DNA from 3 places in the Paenibacillus sp. JT31N11 genome. Region 1 is predicted to be linked to each of the others. Evidence: riboswitches for the same ligand, from Rfam matches in the RefSeq annotation. Region 1 holds a riboswitch; each other region holds the start of a gene.
What was found. Region 1 has a riboswitch for ZMP and ZTP ahead of rpiB (ribose 5-phosphate isomerase B). Riboswitches for the same ligand answer to the same signal wherever they lie in the genome.
Positions count from the first base shown of each region.

Region 2: it holds a riboswitch for ZMP and ZTP, as region 1 does, so the genes downstream of both, AC0YNV_RS22805 (bifunctional 5,10-methylenetetrahydrofolate dehydrogenase/5,10-methenyltetrahydrofolate cyclohydrolase) here and rpiB (ribose 5-phosphate isomerase B) in region 1, are expected to answer to the same signal.
Region 3: it holds a riboswitch for ZMP and ZTP, as region 1 does, so the genes downstream of both, AC0YNV_RS23940 (DJ-1/PfpI family protein) here and rpiB (ribose 5-phosphate isomerase B) in region 1, are expected to answer to the same signal.

Region 1 covers NZ_JBWDNQ010000005.1:311,717-313,974, forward strand. The annotation lists gene AC0YNV_RS19990 (manganese efflux pump MntP) at 1-218, shown strand, start outside; gene AC0YNV_RS19995 (low molecular weight protein arginine phosphatase) at 248-829, shown strand; ZMP/ZTP riboswitch at 917-999, shown strand; gene rpiB (ribose 5-phosphate isomerase B) at 1,131-1,598, shown strand; gene AC0YNV_RS20005 (TIGR01440 family protein) at 1,706-2,258, shown strand, end outside.
Region 2 covers NZ_JBWDNQ010000007.1:21,042-23,299, reverse strand. The annotation lists gene AC0YNV_RS22810 (MarR family winged helix-turn-helix transcriptional regulator) at 197-640, opposite strand; ZMP/ZTP riboswitch at 819-958, shown strand; gene AC0YNV_RS22805 (bifunctional 5,10-methylenetetrahydrofolate dehydrogenase/5,10-methenyltetrahydrofolate cyclohydrolase) at 1,041-1,907, shown strand; gene AC0YNV_RS22800 (cyclodeaminase/cyclohydrolase family protein) at 1,904-2,258, shown strand, end outside.
Region 3 covers NZ_JBWDNQ010000007.1:297,082-299,339, forward strand. The annotation lists gene AC0YNV_RS23935 (MFS transporter) at 1-1,191, shown strand, start outside; ZMP/ZTP riboswitch at 1,284-1,363, shown strand; gene AC0YNV_RS23940 (DJ-1/PfpI family protein) at 1,431-1,979, shown strand; gene AC0YNV_RS23945 (NIPSNAP family protein) at 2,128-2,258, shown strand, end outside.

The DNA of each region.
Region 1 (2,258 bases):
CGCTCAGCGTGAGCATTGATTCATTTTCCGTAGGCATTTCACTGGGCATGTTTGCGGCGGATGTGCTGGTCACGGTGCTTCTGTTCGGCTTCTTCGGCGGAATCATGTCCACGGTTGGACTGCTCATCGGACGGCGGGTCAGTTCAAGCATGGGCGAGTACGGGGAAGCGCTAGGCGGTGTTATTTTGTTCACGTTCGGGCTGCTTGTTTTATTTTGAATAAATGGAGGAAAAGGAGTGCGAGTGCTATGAAACGGATTTTGTTCGTTTGCACCGGCAATACATGCCGTTCCCCGATGGCGGAGGCCATTCTTAAGGAGCTTGCGAGAAAGCAGGGCAGGCAGCTGGAGGTACGCTCGGCAGGTGTGTCCACGGTGGATGGACTTCCTGTTTCTTCGAATGCTGTAGGCGTGCTGCGTCAAAGGGAGGTTTCATGTACTGGCGGCTCCAAAGCGCTTGATGGCGGTTCAGTCGTTTGGGCGGATCTGATTTTGACCATGACGACAAGCCATAAACGCAATTTGCTGCAGCGCTTCCCGCAAGCGGTGGATAAAACTTACACGCTCAAGGAATTCGTCGGCTGCGACGAGAAGGTGCTGGCCGATATTTCGGAGCTGGAGGGGCTTTACACGGAATGGCAGATGAAGCAGGCGCTTGGCCAACAGATGACCAGTGCCGAGCGCGACCGCCTGCTTGAGCTTGAGAAGCGGATTCCCGATTTTGACATAGCCGACCCCTTTGGCGGGTCGATGGAGATGTATAAGCGCAGCGCCGACGAAATCGAGGATGCATTGAGGAAGCTGCTGGATAAGCTTGGCCCTTCCCGATAAGATCGTTTACAAAATATCCGCATCAGCCCCTGACGTTCGATGATTGATTTTCAACAGGCAATACGTTATGATAAAAACAACTAAGACGGTTTCTGATGTAACTGGCGACTAAAGTGGATCAAACCACGGTGGAGCATCAGATCATACGGCCGGTCGCCTGGGCAAAGAGCAGCGTGCGAAAGCATGTCATGCTCTTTTTTCGTCTTCCAGGCGATTTCAGCATGATTTCAGGTATACTAGTAACATGATTCATCGACATTTTTCGCCATCCAAGGCGGTCAAACCGGGAGGATTATATGTTATGAAAATCGCCATCGGCGCCGATCACGGCGGTTACCGCCTCAAGGAGGAGCTCGCTTCCTTCATACGGTCGCTCGGTCATGAAATCGAAGATGTCGGCTGCGATTGCGAGCAATCCGTGGACTACCCTGATTATGCGCTTCCTGTCTGCGAAAGAGTAACAAGCGGGAAGGCGGAACGCGGAATTCTTGTCTGCGGCACAGGAATCGGCATGTCAATTGCGGCCAATAAAACGGCCGGCATCCGATGCGCACTTGTGCACGATACCTTCTCGGCCAAGGCAACCCGTGAGCATAATGATACGAATGTGCTGGCAATGGGAGAACGCGTCATCGGACCCGGGCTTGCCCAGGAGATCGTCCGAATCTGGCTGGAAACCCCGTTCTCAGGGGAGCAGCGTCATGTTGGCAGGATCGGCAAGGTCATGAAGCTTGAAGAAAATGCGTCTTCTCCCTCAACCGTTATTTGAATCCGTTTTTGCCTTCCGGCGCAAGCTGCCGTTCCGGGATTGTTTTTCAGAGGGAAGCACCATACTTAGCAGCAAGCGGAAGATCCGAATCGAAGGAGTGTCAGGTGATGAACCGGGAACTGAAGCTGGATACGATTGCAGGTGATGTTGAAGCTGTTGTCCGTGAGCTGGCGCATGCCGCTCAGCTTCGAAGCGGACAGCTTCTGGTAATTGGCGCAAGCACAAGCGAAATCATCGGTCAGCGGATTGGCACATCAGGCACGCTGGAGACAGCCAAAGCGGTTTACGAAGGCGTTGAGGCGGCCCGCCGTGACATCGGCTTTCACCCCGTCTATCAGTGCTGCGAGCATTTGAATCGGGCGCTTGTGATGGAGAGGGATATCGCAGAGCGGTATGGCCTGGAGATTGTAGGAGCCATTCCCGTGCCGAAAGCCGGCGGTTCGATGGCTTCCTACGCCTATCGGAAGCTGTCCGATCCCTGCCTGACGGAGTCGGTGCAGGCGCATGCCGGACTGGATATTGGCGATACGTTCATCGGCATGCATCTGCGGCGTGTTGCTGTTCCCGTCAGGCCGACAATCCGTTCCATTGGAGAAGCGCATCTGACAATGGCTTATACGCGTCCAAAGCTGATCGGCGGCATTCGCGCTGTATATACGG
Region 2 (2,258 bases), on a different contig from region 1:
TATATAATTAGGGTATAGCCTCAATATGACAATTGATCGTCTCAAAAAGCCGGTTATCATACCGCGTATCAGACGGAAACAGTCTGCAACGGATTTTTAGACAAGTGACAAGCGGTGAACACGCTCATCCCCCTCGAATATTCTGAAGACGTTCCGCATGCGCAGCTTCTCTGTAGCTCTGAATGCAAGCAGCTAACTAGATGAAGCTTGCCTGGGCTGCAAGGCCCAGCTTCTTAAGCAGTTGAATGGCCTGTGTCTGCTCTTCAGCCGTGAGACCGGCTACCGCCTTCTGAATCGCCACGGTATGCTCTGGAAAAATCCGCTCAAGCAGCTCGGTCCCCTGCTCCGTAAGCTCTGCGAAAATTACTCTCCTGTCCGTAGGACATGCCTTGCGCCGCGCTAATCCTTTGGCCGTCAGCTTGTCGATGACGTAGGTAATATTGCCGCTTGTCATCAATATTTTCTCGCCAATCTGCTGCAGAGGCTGCTCTCCCTTATGATACAGCAGCTCCAGCACACCAAATTCAGTGGGGTTCAACCCGTATTTGCGAATATCCTGCTGTATATGTGCGCTAACCCATTGATTCGCCCGTGATAAAGTAACGAATAGCTGTAAAGAAGTATCCGGAGGTTGACTCACGCTGCTCACCTCATTTTCTTTTATATTAAATATCTTAATTTAAAGATAAATCAATTCGACGACGTTGTCAAGCGGCTGCATTCCGTTACAGTCGGGGGAATGCCAATATATCCTCCAGAGGACGTCAATAGCCGTTTCTTCTGGACCTTGTTTCTGCTATAATGACAGCATTGGAATAAGGGTCGCGTGCAACTGGCGCAGCGTGGATTAACCACGAGGAAGCAAGCGACTGAATGAGCGTATCCATGCTGACCTCCGCTATCAGTTAATTGGGGTGCAGCGGCCGCTCTGTCATAGCCGTACGCCTGGGCAAAGTATTTGAAGGAAGATGTGCTTAAGAGCACGGGTCCTTTCAGATGCTTTTTTTTGTTTACCTATTGCATGAGGGAGGCATTCGATCATGGCCAAGCTGTTGAAGGCAAAACCGCTCGCTGATGAGGCAGGCGGGCTCATCAAGACACAGGTTCAGGAATGGAAGGAAGCAGGGATTGCACCGGCAATTGCGGTCCTGATGGTAAATGGAGACCCGGCCTCGGCAGCCTATGCCAACGCCAAGGGGCGGCTTGCCGGGAAGCTGGATATTGGCTTCGAGCTTCTGACTTTCGAGCAGAACGTCACGGAGGCTGAATTGCTCCGGGAGATTCAGCGGTTGAATGGGGATGACAGCATTCACGGCATCCTGATCGAGCTTCCGCTGCCAGCGGGATTGGATTCCAGCCGGCTTGCGGCTGCGCTGGATCCGCTGAAGGATATTGACGGTATTACCCCGGCCAATAAGCTTGCCTGCATGATGAATGAACCCGGTCTGCGGCCGGCTACCCCGCAGTCCTGCATCCGATTGATTGAGGCTGCGGGAATCCCGCTAAGCGGCAAGCATGTTGTCGTTGTCGGCAGGGGGGAGACGGTAGGCCGGCCTCTGATGCAAATGCTGCTGCACCTGAACGCAACTGTGACCGTGTGCCATTCCCGTACGGCTGATCTGGCTCGAATGATCAAGGCTGCGGACGTGCTGGTCACGGCTGCGGGCCGATTGAACCTGATTACCCCGGAGATGGTTCATACCGGGCTGACTCTCATTGACGCAGGCATCAATGTCAGGCAAGATGGCAGTGGAATTGCCGGTGATGCCGCTCTGGAAACGGCCGATCATGTAGCGGCTTCTTCACCGGTCCCTGGGGGTGTGGGCACATTGACCACGACGATATTATTCGAGAATGTCCTGCATGCATTAAAGCTGCAGCAGGATGTGGGGAGGCTGCACATATGAGCGATTCATGGAAGCAATCGATCCATGCTTTTTTGGAGAAAGCGGGCTCCGCTTCTCCTACTCCAGGAGGAGGAAGCGTGGCTGCCCTAGCCGCGGCGCTTGGTGCGTCCATGGGCTCGATGGTAACCCGGCTGACGACAGGAAACAAGTATGAAGATGTACAGGCGGATATGAGTTTCATAACCGGACAAATGACGGGGGCTGTATCGGCATGCGAGGCGGTCATGCTGCAGGATATAGAGAGCTTCGGGGAGTTTATGCGCGTTCTGGCTCTGCCAAGGACATCTGAAGAGGAGCGGGAGCTGCGCAAAAAGGCCCTCAGCGGAGCTGCTGTCCGCGCGGCCGAGGTGC
Region 3 (2,258 bases), on a different contig from region 1:
ATACGTTCCCTGGGCTTTATAAAAGCGTTCAACTTTTTCATCTATGGGGCGATCTCCGTCTACAGCACTTTTTTTCCGCTTTATTTGAAGGAAACCGGCATGTCCAACTTTACGGTTGGCCTGCTGCTCGCCGGAGGCCCGTTCATCTCCCTCCTCTCCAACCCCTTCTGGGGATATTGGAGCGACCGGCTGGAGAATGCCAGGCGCGTTCTGCTCATGCTGCTGATCGGCAATGCCGTGGTCATGCAGATCGTCTTTTCTCTGAACGCGGGCTATCTTATCTTTACGTTCATGCTGCTCTATTTTTTCTTCCAGAGCCCGTTGTTCTCGCAAAGCAACAGCCTCAATCTCGATGTGGCCGACAAGACAGGCCTTAAGTTCGGCAGCTTCCGTCTGTGGGGTTCCCTCGGGTGGGCCGTTATGGCGGTGGCGACAGGACCGGTCATCGAGCGACTTGGCATTCATCAGCTGTGGATCGTGTACGGGGTGATGATGCTCATCTCCATCGCCCTGGCCTTGAAGCTGCCCCGCGGAGGCAAAACGGGCAGCCGTAAAGGAGCCCCGGTCGGTTATGGTCAAATATGGGCCAACAAACCGTTTATCATGTTCCTTGTCATCGGCGTTCTCATTTCGATTCCAAACTCCATGAACAACACATTTGTTTCGATCTATATCTCCGATCTGGGAGGCAAAAACTCTCTGATCGGCTGGTCCGCTTTTCTGTCATCCATCTTCGAGATTCCGGTTTACCTGCTATTTGACCGGTATTTGCGCAAAAGTCAACGAACGATGATTTTCTGTCTGGCCGTTGTCAGTCTGCTTTACGCGCTGCGCTGGTTTCTGATGTCGGTGGCGGAAACCCCTTATCAGATCATCTTCATTCAGGCCCTGCACTGTCTTACTTTTGCAGGTTATTATTATGTAGGCACGCAATTGACCGCCCTGCTCGTTCCGAAGGAATACCGGGCCTCGGGTCAAGCGGTATACGCCCTCAGCTGGGGAGGGCTGTCCGGGATCGTAGCGGGCGTCACCGGGGGCTGGATATTCCAGAATCTTGGCGCGCATGCGATGTACCGGATAAGCGCCGGGACGGCTTTGCTGGGCGTGGCGGGTTTTGCTCTCATGTACATGTTCATCATGAAAACCAGCCGCAAGAACCTGGAGGCACAGGGCTATAGCAGTGAAGGATGAAGGCTGAAGGCTAAACAAACCAGGCGGAGATTTATCTCCTTTTATCTCCTTGAACTTTCCAGCAGAAGAATGTAAGATTATAACACTAGCATGAAACGGTGCGTTACTGGCGTAAACATGGATAACCATGAGGGAGCGCACCGACAAACAGCCGTACGCCTGGGCAAAGTACTTGATTCTCTTCAGATCGGGTGCTTTTTTTGTTTTATACCAGACAAACGAGAGGCCGGTGTACGGGAATGAAGATGGCATTTATTTTATTTGACGGAATGACGACGCTGGATTTTAGCGGTTTTTACGAAGCTGTAACCTGGTTGGGCATTTTGGGAGTCAAAGAAGCGGTGTCATGGGATTTTTGTTCGACGAAGGCGGAAATCACGGATGATCGGGGATTAACCATAAAAATCCCGCATGTCTATCCGGATCTCTCCGGATATGATCTGATTTTTATCCCCGGCGGATTTTCTACAAGGCAGCTTAGGCATGACCCCGATTTTGTCTCGTGGGTGAAAACTGCACGCGATGTGGAGATTAAGGCGTCTGGTTTCTTGACTGATAAACGGGCTACGACGAACCCTTCTGCATATGACCTGCTTGCCCCTTATTGCTCAGAGGTCGTAAAGTCCCGCGTTGTCAGGGATGGCAATGTGTTCACGGGCGGCGGCGTCTCCGCATCCCTTGATCTTGGCTTGTTCCTCGTCGATTCATTAAGCACTCCGGAGGTCGCCCGGCAGGTTCAGGAAAAAATGGATTATCCCTATTATCGCCCCGGCCGGATGAGTGAATAGCAGACGGAATAGCCGGAATATCCGCAGCGGCCATTGCTTTTGACCGCAAAATGCGGGAATATATCAGATATGCCCCCTGTTGGCAGCGTCTTCACAGCGGGCAGGATCTAACAGGAAAGCAATCATTTTACCTAGGGAGGATATTAACTTGCTGTACGAACTGCGTATCTATTCCGTTCATGCCGGGAAGATGGAAGCCATGAATGCCCGTTTCGCCAACCACACCCTTGGAATTTTCAAACGCCTTGGAATGAAGGTTTATGACTTCTGGGTCGATCA